3 regions of the Paenibacillus sp. S-38 genome follow, and region 1 is predicted to be linked to each of the others. Evidence: riboswitches for the same ligand, from Rfam matches in the RefSeq annotation. Region 1 holds a riboswitch; each other region holds the start of a gene.
What was found. A riboswitch is a leader RNA that binds a small molecule or an ion and turns the genes downstream of it on or off. The one in region 1 is predicted to bind cyclic di-GMP.
Positions count from the first base shown of each region.

Region 1 (4,949 bases):
GAGCGGATCCCACTTATGCGTTCTTCACCGGTCTTGGTTTCTTTCTCCGTGCGCACGGACAGGGTCTCCATCTCCGAGGAAGACGCTGCGGCGGATTCTACGCTGCCGCTCACCTGCTGGAGCGAACGGCGGATCGCGCCTACGCTGTCAGCCTGCTCCTGTACGCCGCGGGACATGTCGTTGAAGGCGCTGACGAGCTCGCGGGATACATGCCCCGTGACCTGCACATTCTCCCGGAGATGGGCGCTGAAGTCGCTTAAGTCTTGGATCGTTTGCTTGACGCGGCCCAGCAGCAGGTCATTACGGTTGCGCTCGGCAAGCATGGCCTGGGCGTTGGCGGTCTCCGACCTGCGGAATTTCTCTCCGATGAGGCTTTGCGCCAGGAGAAACGCCGTCACGGCCGCGTGAACGATGATCAGCACCACGAAGCCATCCTGGGGCAAGGACGGGAACACCGCATCGTGCTGGGCGAAAAAAGCATACAGCGTAAGGGCCAGATTCCCGAGCCCGGTCAGCAGAATCGGACGATAGTTAAAATAGAGGGCGACTACCGCATAATTGATAAACAAGGCGAGGATCCCTTCCAGTGCGGGAGCCAGCATCATAGGGAACAGCATGGACAGGAACAAACCGAGGGTCATGATGTACATGACGCTGTTTTGCCGCTCGGTCCGGTAGGTCAGATACACACAACCCCCTGCAAACACGAGGCCGGTGAGGAGAACGCTCAGAGCGACTTGGGTATGGCCCATCGCGAACTGCGGGAGAATCCCGATAATCAGGAGAATGGAATACATCTTGAGCATAAGTTTGTTGCGCGCTTGCATGGGTTGTGTTTACCGCCTTTCGAATGTTGGGTAGCTTCTAACGCTTATGCTATCTTTTTCGGCATTCCGGGGCGCCGGCATTATACATATTTTCGCAAAGGACTGGGGCAAGAAGTTGCAAACATGCAGAATTGTCTTCTTGCGGAGAGCCGGGCGGTTGTAGTATGAATGAAGCATGCGGTGAAAAAAGGGAGCGGTTGGTTCATGAAACGGAGGATCTATAAAGGGCAGCTGGCCAAAGGCAGGGAGAGCGAAGGGCTCGCCAGTCTGCGGGAAAGCAATGGAGCGCACCGCCTGGTGTCCGGCGGCACGCTGATGACTGCGGCTGCGTTTCATTGGGAGGGCAGCGTATACCTTTATTACGAATGCACAGCGGAAGATGTGGCACCGGAGGAGCTGGCGGGGGAAGCCGGCCGCGATCTCATGGACTGGCCCGGCGGTGGAGAGCCGCGAAAGTGGGTGCCGATGATCGATGTATTCCACTTCAACGAGCCGGTATCGCGGGATCATTGGCTGCGCAAGACGCCGGTGGAGCAGAGAGTAGGGCGGGTCGCCCATCTGCGGCCGGAGATGATGAGCAGCTATATCTACTATCACTACCAGCTGCAGGAGGAGCGGGCTTTCCTCGGGAACAAGTACGAGATCATCGCCATGCATGAGAATCAGCTCTTCGGCTACCAGGAGTTCCCTAAGGTCGTGGAAGAGCCGCTCAGTCCCCGCAAGCTCCAAACCTCGGGTACCCCCGAGAATTGGGAAGACTCCCGGATGGATCTGCACTTCCAGCCTTGGCCCGACGGGCACCTGTATTTTAAGCCGATCGAAACGGTGTTCGCTTATTATGCGGGAGACAGCAAAGCATAGGAGGGATACAGTTCACGGTACTTTTGGCATCTGGTTGGATGACGAAGGTACTAAGATCAAAGAGATAGCAGTTTGCATCCCTAAAGCAAGGTCGATATTTGTGGAAAAATGCGTAAAAAGTACTATACATTTCGAAGATCAGGTGTTATAATCCTATCAAGATAGTGCCTTAACGAACAAAAAAATAAATATCCGACAAAGGCAAAACTGGTGAAAATCAGTGACGCAAAGCTACAGGGGCTACAGTCTTAGGACCATGCCAGCCAGTTGCCGGTTGAAAGTAAGTTATTTGTGAAACTGCAAATAGGCTTATCCGGCTCAATGGATAAGTCTATTTTTCGTTCCGCTAAGGATATCCTTTAAATCATTTAGAGGTGATCCCGATGAAGAGAACATGGAAAATTGCAGTTTCTTCCTTGCTTACGATAAATCTGCTTGCCGCATCTTCCTTCGCTGACTTTAGTAGTTCGACCGCCATGGCTGCCGCCGCAGCCAAATCTTCCGTTACCAAAAGTTCGAACAAGAAGGAACAGAAGACAGTTACGCTGAAGGAAGCGGCTCAAGCGAAAGGAAAGCATATCGGTGTAGCGACGCAAAGCTGGCTGGTCAACAATAGCGGCTATGCTGCCGTGCTCAACCAAGAGTTCGATACGATCACGCCGGAGTACCAAATGAAGATGGGTGTGATTCAGAAGCAAAAAGGAATCTACAACTTCAGCGAAGCCGATGCGCTGGTGGACTTCGCGCAGAAGAACAATAAAATCGTAAGAGGCCATACACTGGTATGGCACAGCTCCCTTCCTTCCTGGGTGGAGAACGGCAAATTTACAAGAGAAGAATGGATCGCCATCCTCAAAGACCACATCACGAAGACCGTTCAGCACTTCAAAGGTAAGGTTTACGGATGGGACGTAGTGAATGAAGCCTTCTGGCAGAACGGACAGTACCGTCCGACCGTCTGGTACAATAATATCGGACCGGAGTACATCGAGATGGCGTTCCGTTTTGCACATGAAGCGGACCCGCAGGCAAAGCTGTATTACAACGACTTCAGCTCCGAAGTGAAGAATGAAAAGTCCGACGCGATCTACAAGATGTTGAAGGATCTGAAGAGCAAAGGGGTACCGATCGACGGGATCGGATTCCAGACGCACCTGACGATTGATGGCCTGAATTACAATGACATGAAAACCAACTTCCAGCGCTTCGCGGCACTCGGGCTTGACACGGATATTACGGAGATGGATCTGGTAACCCACACGTTCAAAGGGACGATGGAACAGAAGATGAATGCTGCCGCAGAGGTATACAGCAGCGTCATGAAAGTGGCGCTCAGCCTGCCAAGCTGCAAATTCTTTATCGCTTGGGGGCTGAACGATAGCCAAAGCTGGCTGAATGAAGATACCGGCTTCAGCGAGTTCCCGCTGCTGTTTGACGATTCCTTCGGGAAGAAACCGGCTTACAATGCGGTTATGGAGCAGCTTAGAAAATAATAGAACAAAAGAGAATGAAGACCGGCAGATCATGTCGGTCTTTTTTATTGGTCCTATGAAAATAAGGTTGAAAATTAGATCGAAAGGTAATATAATCTGAGAGAAAGATCGTGGATATAGTTCTAATGTACTACTAGCACAGCGTCCGGGAGGAAACCTTGTGTTCACTATAAAGATGAAAAAAACATCCATACTCTCCATACTGTTATTCACCTGCTCTCTGACAGCAGCTACAGGTGCACTGGCATCCGATGCCAGCCGTGCTCCCCAGGCTGATACCATTGCGGTCTACAGCGATCATGACCGGGTGCTTCAGTCGGTAAGGGTCAGCAGTGTTGAGGCTGGTGATACGGTTACCGTATACGATGCCGAGGAAGAAGGGCGGGTTCTCGGTACTTCCCTGGTTCCTGCGGGCGAGCTGAGTGTGGATGTTGAGGTTTCCGAGCCTAGCCGGACCGCGTTGAATGTATATGTGAGTGTAACACAGCCGGGAAAAGCGGAAAGTGCCAGAACAGACAAGGAGACCGTCGCTGCTTTTGCTCCGGCCATGGAGGCCGTTGAAATCAATAGTTCGAATGCCCATGCGGGAGATTCGGTCAAAGTGACTCTGGATCTTGCTGAAGATCAGGCGGTTTCCTCCGTGACCCTCCTGTATGCCGTTGAGTCCAAGAGCGGTAGACTGACAGAGCAGCAGGTGGTCTTGGTCAAGAATGATGAGACCGGAACGTATGAAGGTTTGTTCGCGGTAGATTCCCTGACGCGCACAGGAGAATGGCACGTACAGCAGATCTCCTTCCAGAGCGAACGGGGAGAGAGGTTTGTCATTTCGGACACCCATGGAGAGGAGTGGGTTAGCGGCACTACGGAACATATGAATCTGGAAGACTTGAATATTACCATAAAATAAGCGTTCTGCATCAGATATAAGCTCCTTGCAGTCGGCCCTCACCTGTGTCTGCTTTTCGTATACATAGCGGGGGCTTTTTCATGGAAAGTTTCCTCTCCTCGCCTAAAAAGCAATCCCCTTATTGAAAAATAATTCTAAAGATATGATTAAAATTATTGCACGAACTCTACCACTTCTATAAAATGAAGAAAAAAACGGCCCTTTTCGACAAAATTCTCCCTCATCTCTCATTTCTCAAATCATCTACATACCAATCTACCCATTCTGAGCTAAGGAGATTCGCATGCACAAATTTAATAAGAGTTCTTACGTCCATCTCGAAATGTTGTTTTTCGACATTATCGGGCTGATCTTTTCGTTCGTCATGTCGTACTTTATAACGAACGCTGTGACCTTGCTTCACCCCATGGGATCTTATGTTTGGCTGCTCGTTATCTATGTACCGATCTTTTTCTTCTCAATGTCTCTCTCCAACATGTACCATAAGCTGACATTCAATTATTATGATCGAATCGTCCGCAATGTATTTAAGGCCTCCTTCCTATCAGCATTGTTTGTAGCCGCCATGATATTTTATACGAATGATGAGCTGGATTACAGCCGTATGTTCTACTCGATCTTCATGCTCAGCGCGTTCGTTATAACGGTTGTTCAGCGGATTGCGGTTTATCGCTCTAAAGGCAGTGCCGTCAAGAACGGAGTGAAGAAGACAATCATCATCGGGGTGCCGAGCGTCATCCATAAGTTTGAGTATTTTATTACGAAAACCAACGTGAAGATGGACCTTGCCGGATACATTCAGGTCGAGAGTGATGAGGAGGAGCTTGAGGCACCGACGCTGGGCAGGTTAGACGAGCTGGA
Region 1 is NZ_CP187970.1:1,011,434-1,016,382, forward strand. Features, by position in the region: gene ACP26L_RS04690 (methyl-accepting chemotaxis protein) at 1-806, opposite strand, end outside; gene ACP26L_RS04695 (hypothetical protein) at 1,032-1,688, shown strand; cyclic di-GMP riboswitch class I at 1,879-1,963, shown strand; gene ACP26L_RS04700 (endo-1,4-beta-xylanase) at 2,105-3,181, shown strand; gene ACP26L_RS04705 (hypothetical protein) at 3,342-4,088, shown strand; gene ACP26L_RS04710 (sugar transferase) at 4,372-4,949, shown strand, end outside.

Region 2 (4,949 bases), 2.1 Mb from region 1:
GCGGACGGATAGAGCGCTATGCCGATGCTCGGGGTCACCGACATCACCCGTCCGGCGTAAGTAAAGGGTTCGGCCAGCGCCTCAATCATCCTTACGGCGATTCGTGAGGCGGTCCCCGGAGTGATCCCGGTAAGCATAACGATGAACTCGTCGCCTCCCTGGCGGGAAACCAGGTCTTCTTCACGCACACAGTGCAGCAGCCGCTCCCCCACTTCCTGAAGCAGCATATCCCCGCAGTCATGCCCGAATGTATCGTTAATCGTCTTAAACCCGTCCAGATCCAGAAACATGACGCCCAGATGGCCAGGCCCGACTTCGGCCCTTGCGATGGCGGAGGACAGCTTTTCCTGCAGATAGGAACGGTTGAACAACCCCGTCAGCGGATCCCGGAGCGCCAACTGCCGGATGTGTTCCTCCGCCTTCTGCCGTTCGGTAATATCCCTGACGAACACGGTGAACACAGGCTTTCCATACTCCTTCGCCCGCGTCATGCTGATTTCGAGAGGAAAGGAAGTTCCGTCGGCGTGCCAGCCCGTCGTCTCGATGCGGCTGTCCAGCAGAGTGCGGATTTGGTGTTCGACGGAGATAAGGGAGCTTGACCCTCGTTCCCCGTCCGGCGCATCCGATGCGGGCGGCTCCGGCCTGCCTCTACCCGCGGGAAGCTCAAGAAGATCCGTGAGCACCAGCGTCCTGAGCTCCTCCCGTGCATATCCGAACATCCGGCCCATGGCCGGGTTGCATTCCATAATGCTCCCCTGATGATCCACCATCAGGATGCCATCCAGCGCGGATTCCAGTACAGCCAGCTTGACGGCCTCTCCTTCACGGTAGCGTCTGTCGAGAAAGTAGCCCCGGATCACAACAATGCTGAGCAGAAAAATAATGCAGTTTCCGAGAATAATCCCGAGCATATCATCCTGAAGCTTGGGGGAGCGGAGCCTCTCGTGCAGGTGCCCCGCACGGCCGAACGTCATGGCTGCCATACTGAGATAATGGAGTCCGGCAATCGCTCCTCCCATCATCGCCGCTCCGAGCATACGCCGGAGATAAGATGTCCTCGCGCTTCCCGCGGCTTGGGTACGAAACGACACAAACACAGCACCGGTCGTCCCAGCCAGCCCAATGGCAGCCCCAAGCAGCAGCAGTAATCCGTAATCATGAGCACCGCTCATCCCCATAGCGGCAATTCCTATGAAGTGCATCCCTGTCACGCCTATGAACAAGAGAAGGGCGCCGGCCCCGAGATTCCGGATTCCCGGAACGGGGCGAGTGGCATAGGACAAACCGCCCCAGGAAGCCGCAACGGCAAAGCTGGCAGAGAGGAGCATCAACCGGATGTCATAGCCGACAGCCGCGGTCTGTTCATTGGCCAGGATAGCCACAAAATGCATGGCCCAGATGCCGGTGCCGAGGATCACCCCCGCGGCCCCGAGGGATAGAATGCGGATCCGCCCCGCAGCGCCCCCGAGCCTGCGGGCCAGATCGAACGCCGAATAGGCGGACATGAAGGCGATAAGAAACGATAGGAGAACGAGATAGACATTGTAAGTTCCAGACATGATGAGCCCTCCAAACGGGGTAGGATGAGGCGGCAGATAAAGATCAATGGAAGAGAGTCCTTGCGTGGATCCGAACCAAATCAAAAAAGCCACCCTTCGGTAAGAGCAGCCGTCGATCTTGAACCTATCACCGGAAAGCACCGGAAAGAACGGTTTTACTTTCGGTAACCCAGCGGTCATTGCCCGGTGTTCCAGATTTGGAATCCTGACGGGCTTTAGATCTGTGGCTTTGCGTCCCCACCTTTCAATGGGTTTGCCTTTATCGTGATATGTAAGTGAGTAGTTCTTTATAACCTATAGTAGCATGACAAAAGCGGATTAGTCTATCGCTTTTATCCTAGTTTTTGAAGAATTTTATAGATCTTTCGAATCATATGGAAAGTTTTATGACAAATTAAAAAAGAAAGCTGCCCTCCTAAGGAGAGCAGCTGCCGAGTACCTGTTCCATCATAAAATTGGGCTACACGATAAAGTTCTGATTCTCGATATTATTGGTGACGGTCGTCGATCCGGCCTGGGAAGAAGCGCCCTGCTCGGAGCCCTGCGATTTGTTTCCGCCGCTCTTCATCATGGACTGAATGCGGTCTACGACTTGCGGAGCCGAATCGATCAGCCGCTCCAGCAGATGCGTCTGGTTATCGAGCGGAACAATCTTCACGCCCTGTTTGCCCACTACGAGAAAAGCAATCGGCGTAATGGAGACACCGCCGCCGCTGCCGCCCCCGAAGGGAAGCGCCACCTGGGCATTGTGGGATTCATGACGGGAGAGACTCGGTACGGCCGGATCCTCGGTTGTAACGAATTCGCTGCCTCCGGCTGCAAACCCGAAGCCTACCTTACTGATCGGCATAATCACGCTGCCGTCCGGCGTCTCAACGGGATCACCGACAATCGTATTCACGTCGACCATTTCTTTGATGTTTTCCATGGCCGTTTTCATAAGACCTTGAATCGGATGTTCTGTCATCGCTGTTCCCTCCTGATCAGAAGTAGTGTAGACTGACTAGCCATTCGTTAGGCTTCCCTTGATGCAGCGCACGTATTCGGCTTAATACGGGCTTTGGACTTCGCTGCCATCACCGGTTGACTCATGGGTACACCTGCAGTTATGACGGCAGAAGCACGTTCCGCCAAGCCTTGAGCCCACCCTTGACTTTCAGGATCCGCAGGAGAAGCTGAAAGCCCGCCAGCATGACATAAACCATCCGCACCCGAAAGGTGCATGTCCCTTCCACCGCAATCAAGGTTTGATTGAAGGCGGGTATAACCGCCAGCCGCGGCTGACCGTCAAGGGGAATGTAGCGGAACAGCAGCCCAAGGATAGAGGTTTTGATCCCCCAGAACGCTCCTGCCAGAAACGCGGTTTCGGCGGCATCGCCAATGCCGACTGTGGTTCTCCAATCCATCTGGGTGCACCTGACACGGGCGAGCATCTGACGCAGCCAGTCATTGAATTGAAAGCAGTTCTGAAGCAGGATTCTGATGTTCTCGTACGCCCTTCTCATCATCTCGGGACCGATGTTTCCCATCGCTTCGCCAAGAAGGCTGCCCGCATTGGCATTGACCTGCTTGGCTTGAATCTCGAAGCCTTTCTTCAGGCTCTGAAAGCGGACGATCGGAATGACGAATTTGAGATTCACCAGGCCGAACAGCGCCTTGGCATGAATGGTAATCTCATCATCTTTACCTATATGGCTGAACAGGATCCGCAGGTTCACCTGACTCAGCACCAAAGCCGCGAGTACAATGGCCGCCAGGCCGGCGGCAGCCCAAACCCATATCATTGGAATGGTTTCCTCCTCTGCCGCAGTTGGTACGAATACGGCAAAAAACTCCCGGTTCCAGAAGCGGTCCGCTTCTTTTCCACAGGAGTTAGTGTGACCCTAATCTGTCAAAGCCATGCGCCTAGCCCGATCCCTGGCCAAGCGTCAGTTCATCGAATGTAATCTGCTGACCCTCAAGCTTCTCAAAGAGAAGACGCGTCTCTTCCTCAAGATTCTCATCATCTTCGAAGAGCGTCGTCTCGGGCAGATCGGCTATCGAACCGAGGGCAAAATAATCGAGGAAGGCCTTCGTCGTTCCATACAGGATGGGCCGTCCTGGGGCATCCGCCCTGTCGACCTCCTGGATGAGGTCCTTTGAAACCAGCGTCTGAAGAGCCCGCTCGGCTTTGACGCCGCGTATCTCCTCGATCTCCACCCGGGTAATCGGCTGTTTGTAAGCGACAATCGCCAGCGTTTCCAGGGCAGCTTGCGAGAGGGAAGAACGGGATGGCGAATGGGCCAGCCGCTCGAAGTAGGGGGCATGCTCAGGGACCGTCGTGAGCTGGAACGTTCCGGCGAGCTCCACGATCTGAATTCCCCGCTTCGTCCGCTTCAAGTCTTTCTGCAGGTCCTTCACCAGCTCCCTGACAAAAGCGGCATCATGTTCCAGTACCTCAGCCAGCTGCTTGGCGTTCAGTCCCTCGTCCCCCGCCACAAACAGCAAGCCTTCAATAACTGATTTCATCTGCCCAGAATCCATTCGCCGTTCCATCCTCTCTTGCCTGTATCACAATGTCGTCAAACAGCTTGTGCTGATAGCACGTTATCCTCTTCACCTTCATGAGCTCCAGGAGAGCCAGGAAGGTCACTACAATGGAGTCCTTCGACGCCTCCTGCTCGAGCAGCCTGGAGAAAAACACGGGTCCGCGCTCACGGGCGAGCAAGTCCACGACCTGGAACATCCGGTCCTTCACGGAGATCTCATCCTTGCGGATCCTCGCCACGCTGCTGCGGCTCTCCATCCGGCGGAGCGCCTTCCGGAAGGCGCGTACGAGATCGGCCACATGCAGCCCTTCCACCGGATTCTCGGGGAGAACCGGGGTATAAGGCGTCAGGTCCTCGGGCTCCCGCGTATAGATCAGGCTGCGCTCGGCCTCCTTGTCCCGGAGGTGCTCGGCGATCGCCTTGTATTTGCGGTATTCGATCAGCTTCGCGACGAGCTCGGCGCGCGGATCGTAATCCTCGTCCTGCAGGTAATCGTCAAACTCGAGATCGAGCACCGGCGGCTTCGGCAGGAGCATTTTGCTCTTGATGGAGAGCAGGGTCGCCGCCATAACGAGAAACTCGCTGGTGACCTCGAGCTCCAGCTCCTGCATCGCCCCAAGGTATTCCATATACTGATCGGTAATGTCCTTAATCGGAATGTCGTAGATATCGACTTCCGCCTGATCTATCAAGTGAAGCAGCAAATCAAGGGGGCCCTCGAAGGTTTCCAGCTTTACCGTGACTTTCACTTGTGGTCTGTTCCCCCTTACTGCCCAGGAACTGTGGCTTCGTTACTTCGCGAATTGCTTGGTGAGGTTGGCCATCTCAATGGCGCTTGCCGCAGCTTCCCAGCCCTTGTTGC
Region 2 is NZ_CP187970.1:3,148,378-3,153,326, reverse strand. Features, by position in the region: gene ACP26L_RS14505 (EAL domain-containing protein) at 1-1,559, opposite strand, end outside; cyclic di-GMP riboswitch class I at 1,720-1,827, opposite strand; gene ytfJ (GerW family sporulation protein) at 2,020-2,526, opposite strand; gene ACP26L_RS14495 (DUF2953 domain-containing protein) at 2,666-3,343, opposite strand; gene scpB (SMC-Scp complex subunit ScpB) at 3,465-4,082, opposite strand; gene ACP26L_RS14485 (segregation and condensation protein A) at 4,051-4,836, opposite strand; gene ribH (6,7-dimethyl-8-ribityllumazine synthase) at 4,879-4,949, opposite strand, start outside.
Region 2: it holds a riboswitch for cyclic di-GMP, as region 1 does, so the genes downstream of both, ACP26L_RS14505 (EAL domain-containing protein) here and ACP26L_RS04700 (endo-1,4-beta-xylanase) in region 1, are expected to answer to the same signal.

Region 3 (4,949 bases), 4.0 Mb from region 1:
TCGCTGTCCGTGCTTCTCGCGGTCATCGCCGCGGGCGGCGCTCTGCTGCAGCGGCTCTCGGTCCGCCGCAGCGGGGTGCAGGAGACGCGCGCGCCGGAGACGGCCGCCCGCCTGCACCTTGGGCGGTGGCGTCCGGCAGCTGAAGCGGCCTTCGCCGGCGGGCTGCTCCTCGTGACGGTGCTGCCGCTGCTATCGATGACCGCCACGTCGCTGAAGCGGGCCTACGGGCTTCCCTTCGGGCCGGCCAACGCCACGCTTGCGAATTACCGCTACATCCTTCTGGAGAACCCGAAGGTGTGGCGGGCGATCGGCAACTCGCTGCTGCTCTCGGGGACCGCGGCGGCGGTCATCCTGGTCCTTGGGACAGCGCTCGCCTATCTGTTCGTCCGCCGGCCCTCGGGGTGGACGAGGGCGGCGGAGCTGGGACTCGCGCTGCCCTACACGCTGCCGGGGATCGTCTTCGGACTGGCGATGATCCTGACCTGGATGGAGCCCCTGCCGGGATGGAACCCGGGGATCTACGGCTCCGGGGCGATCCTGCTCATCGCCTATATCTGCCGGTTTCTCGTGCTTCAGCTGCGGGCAGCTCTGGCGGCCTTCGCCCAGGTGGAGCCCGCTATGGAAGAAGCCGCCCGGGCGGGCGGCTCGGCACGGACCGCGGTCTGGCGCACCGTCCTGCTGCCGCTGCTGCTGCCGGGGCTGGCAGGGGGCGCGCTGCTCGTCTTCTTCACCGCGCTGACGGAGCTGACGGTCTCCGCGCTGCTCTGGTCGCCGGGGGCCGAGACGATCGGCATCGTGATTTTCGGCTTCGAGCAGGGCGGCGACACGGTCTATTCGACGGCACTGTCATCGCTCCTTGTAGTCCTGCTCGCCGCAGGCTGTGGGGTGCTGGCCGGCGTACGGTACATCGCAGGAAAGCGAGGCATCAGGAAACCATGAGCAAAGCAAATATGCTGACTGCAAGCAGGGCAGAGGCAGGGGGCGATGCCCCGGAGGCTCCTCTGATCGAGCTGCGGGGCGTCTCCAAGAGGTTCGGCCGGGACACGGCCCTTCATCCGGTAGAGCTGCGTCTGCAGCCGGGCGAATTCACAGCGGTGCTCGGTCCCTCGGGGTGCGGCAAAACGACGCTGCTGCGCCTGCTCGCCGGCTTTGAGGCCCCGAGCTCCGGTGAGATCCGGATGAACGGGGAACTCGTCGCGGGCGGAGGTTCTCTCGTGCCTCCCGAACAGAGAGGGCTCGGCATGGTGTTCCAGCATTTCGCGCTCTGGCCGCACATGACGGTGGCCGAGCATATCCGGTTTCCCCTGCGGCACCAACGGCCTCAGGATCCGGCAGCTGCGTGCGAGAATCGGGTCCGTGAGGTCATGGAGGCGCTCGGCCTCACCGACCTGGCGCACCGGAGACCGCACCAGCTCTCCGGTGGGCAGAAGCAGCGGGTGGCATTGGGCCGCGCGATTGCGGGGCGTCCCCGGCTGCTCCTGATGGACGAGCCGCTCAGCGCGCTCGATGCCCTGCTGCGGGTGGAGATGCGCCGAGAGATCCAGGAAGCGCACCGGCTGAGCGGGGCCGCGGTAGTCTACGTCACCCACGATCAGGGGGAGGCGCTCGCCATGGCGGACCGGGTGATCGTCATGAACCAGGGGCGGATCGAGCAGGAGGGAACCCCCGAGGAGGTATACCTGCGGCCGGCCACCCCGTTCACCGCCCGGTTCGTCTCCAAGGCGAACCTCATCGCGGGAAGCTGGGAAGGGAGCGGGTTCCGCCCCCATGCGGGAGGCGGAGCGGCGGTGTGGCCCTGCGCCGATATCCCGCCGGCCTTCCGGGAGCAAGGGGTGCTGCCGGCCCGGCCGGATCAGCTGATGCTCGGCCCTGCCGCGGCTGAGGGGATCCCCGCCCGGGTGACGGCGGCACAGTTCCAGGGAAGCGAATATCATTATTACGTCGATACCGGAGACGAAGTATGGGAGATTCATTCCGCGCAGCGCTGGGCCGGCGGCTCGCAGGTCACTGTGCGCTGGGGCGGCGGGGAGCGCCTGGGATGCTGAACCCGCAGGAGCTGCGTATGGGGACGCAGCACAAAGAAACCAAGGGAGCCTGGAGGGCAGTCTTCCTTGGTTTCTTTATCATCGGCCGTCGCCGGAGCAGCCAAAAAGCCGGCTTCGCAGCGGGCTTTGCTCGGGATAGCATTCCCAATCATACGGAAGCGCTGTTCACGGAAACCGCCCCGACGCCGCTTTTGCGCAGCTGGACGGTGAAGGAGGTTTCACCCGGACGGGAGTCAAAGGAGAGTACGCCGGCATGCTGCTCGACGAGCTGCTTGCAGATGGCCAGACCCAGCCCGGTCCCCGTCGTTTTGCTCGTTACGAACGGCGAGAACAGCTTGTCCCTGACATCCGGCGGGATGCCCGGGCCGTTATCCGTCACCCGGATGTACGTGTGGTCGGGGTCCTCGTAGCCCTGGATGGAGATGATCTTCGGTGCGGAGGGCTCCATGTGCTGCACCGCATCAATGCTGTTGTTGATGAGATTGATGAGCACCTGCTGCATGCCCACCTGCTGGACGCTCAGCCGGATATTCGTACCTTTCACGCCGGAGAGCAGCTCAATGCCTTCGCTGCTGAGCCGCGGTGCGACCAGGTTGACGATGCCGAGAATGAGCTCTTCCATGCCAACCTCACGGAAAGGCTCCTGCTCCTTGTTCTTGGAGAAGTTCAGGAAGTTGTTGATATGCATCTGGATCGTATTGAATTCTTCCTGGATGATCGATACATAATTCTTCACGGCACCGGCCGATTCGGCGGGAATCTTCGAGGTAAGCAGCTTCAGGAACCCGGAGATGGTCGTCAGCGGGTTGCGGATCTCATGGGCCATGCTGGCCGCCAGCTTGCCGGCCATCTGCAGCCGCTCCTTGTGCATTTGGTTCATGGCAGAATCGAGCTGCCGTTGGGAATGCTCCCAGAAGCCCGAGGAGATCACGTACTGGATCTCATCGATCCGCGCATGAATCCGCGGCATGTCGGTGACCAGTTCGTCGCCCGATACGAGCCCTTCCGTAAAGAACTCGGCAGAGACGGCCTGGAGGAGCGCACGCCACAGATGGGAGCTCTCCAGCAGATGAGTGGGCGGTGTGCTCATCGACACGTGATAACGGGTGAGCGCCGGAATCATGGGGAAGAGCGGGTGAAGCTCCAAAGGGATATGCCAGTCGTTGACCAGGTGAAAATAGGATTCGGCCGTCCGCAGCAGCTCTGCGGAATCATACCTGCCGGGATAGCGTTCTTCCACTTCGCCGACCCACTGACTGATGATGGGATTCTTTTGCGATAACAGCAATCCTTGAAGGGTAGTAGACATCCTGCCTGCATATGCTCCTTTTGTGTATCAATCCATATGGAGTTGTCTGCGGTCGATTTCATCCCGCAGCAAGCGGACGAAGCTGGGCTCCAGGTTCAGATCGAGAGCGAGGAAATAAGCCTCCAACAGATCTTCATCCGATAATTTTTCAAGGGAATGATTCAAGCTGGTAACCTCCAAAGGACAAATTCTCACGAGATCAGAAGCTTTGTTGCCAAGTGGGTGTATTGCTGTTCTGATAGTCGCTGATCACGCATGGACTGCCCCTGCAGACAGTTCAGCCGTTTGGGTTAGACTCACGGCAGCCCGGCAGCCATGGAACAAGATTGTTCGGTAGGCCCGTGGCTTTGCGTCCTCCCCTTTAGAGGAGTTTGCCTTTGTCGGAAGTTATAATTCTATTGTAGTAATTCCTTGCTGGTTTGTATAGACTCCGGAACCACTTTCGGTAGATTTCGTTTAAAAAAACTGTGGCTTTCGCTCTAAAAAACAGGTAAAAAATAGAAAAAGGTGCAACAAATGAGCGGGAGGAGGCGTTAGAAATATATGGTAAATTAAACCATATATAGAAATAAGGAGTGTGTTTTGCGGTGAAATGTTTGAAGGCTTCCCATTCCCGTACCGGTTTGCTGGGGACATCGCTGCTGCTGTCCTCCCTTTTGCTGACGGCCGCAGCCCCGAATTCAGCCCAAGCTGCAGAAGGACCGCGGCTCTTTTTGTCCTCAGCCGCCAGGCATAATGTAGTCATCGATGCGTCAGGGTCCCTGTGGTATTGGGGAAATAGGGCACAGGTCACAGGCGGAGAGACCATCGTGCTCGATAACAAGCCCGAACGGATCACGACTCTCGCCGGAGCGAAGCAGATCTCGGCTTCCGTGAAGCGGAATCTGATCCTGAAAGAGGACGGGACCGTGTGGACCTGGTCGTGCGATTGGGTGATCGACCCGAATACGAGAGAGGGAGGGTCGAAGTTTTCCGCTCCCCAGCAGATGGCTGGGTTATCCCATATCGTGAAAGTATCTGCCGGCATGTCAATGTATGCCGCGCTGGATAAGGACGGGCGGGTATGGATGTGGATCGATCCGCCCTATGGGCAAGGAGAAGCGAGCCTCGTTCCGGATGTGTCGGATGCAGTCGATATCTCGGCAGGCGGTGACCGTCTTGTCATTGTGAAGAAGGATGGGACCGTGTGGCAGTGGATGCAGTTCAAAGGCATGAACCTGAACCCTGACAAGAAATTTACTAAGGTGGAAGGACTGGAAGGGGTCGTAAAGCTGTCACAAGGCGAAGAGGCGGCCCATCATATGGCGATAGACAAGAATGGAGACGTATGGGGCTGGGGGAATAATTTGGTCAATCAGGTTGGACCTCAGACCGAACCTGTACCCGACCGGGACAAACCGGTGATCGGGAAGCCGGTCAAAATCCAAGGACTTAGTCACGTGACCGAAGTGACCACTACTTCTTTGTCCACCCTCGCCTTGAGCGAGGACGGCTCGGTATATTACTGGGGATTGAACCCGGCCTGGGCGTGGGGATCGAAAGAGAAGATGAAGTGGGATACTCCCCAACCATGGGCAGGCCTTCGAGACATTATC
Region 3 is NZ_CP187970.1:5,204,438-5,209,386, reverse strand. Features, by position in the region: gene ACP26L_RS22900 (ABC transporter permease) at 1-939, shown strand, start outside; gene ACP26L_RS22895 (ABC transporter ATP-binding protein) at 936-2,045, shown strand; gene ACP26L_RS22890 (sensor histidine kinase) at 2,194-3,333, opposite strand; gene sda (sporulation histidine kinase inhibitor Sda) at 3,382-3,519, opposite strand; cyclic di-GMP riboswitch class I at 3,652-3,740, opposite strand; gene ACP26L_RS22880 (RCC1 domain-containing protein) at 3,942-4,949, shown strand, end outside.
Region 3: it holds a riboswitch for cyclic di-GMP, as region 1 does, so the genes downstream of both, sda (sporulation histidine kinase inhibitor Sda) here and ACP26L_RS04700 (endo-1,4-beta-xylanase) in region 1, are expected to answer to the same signal.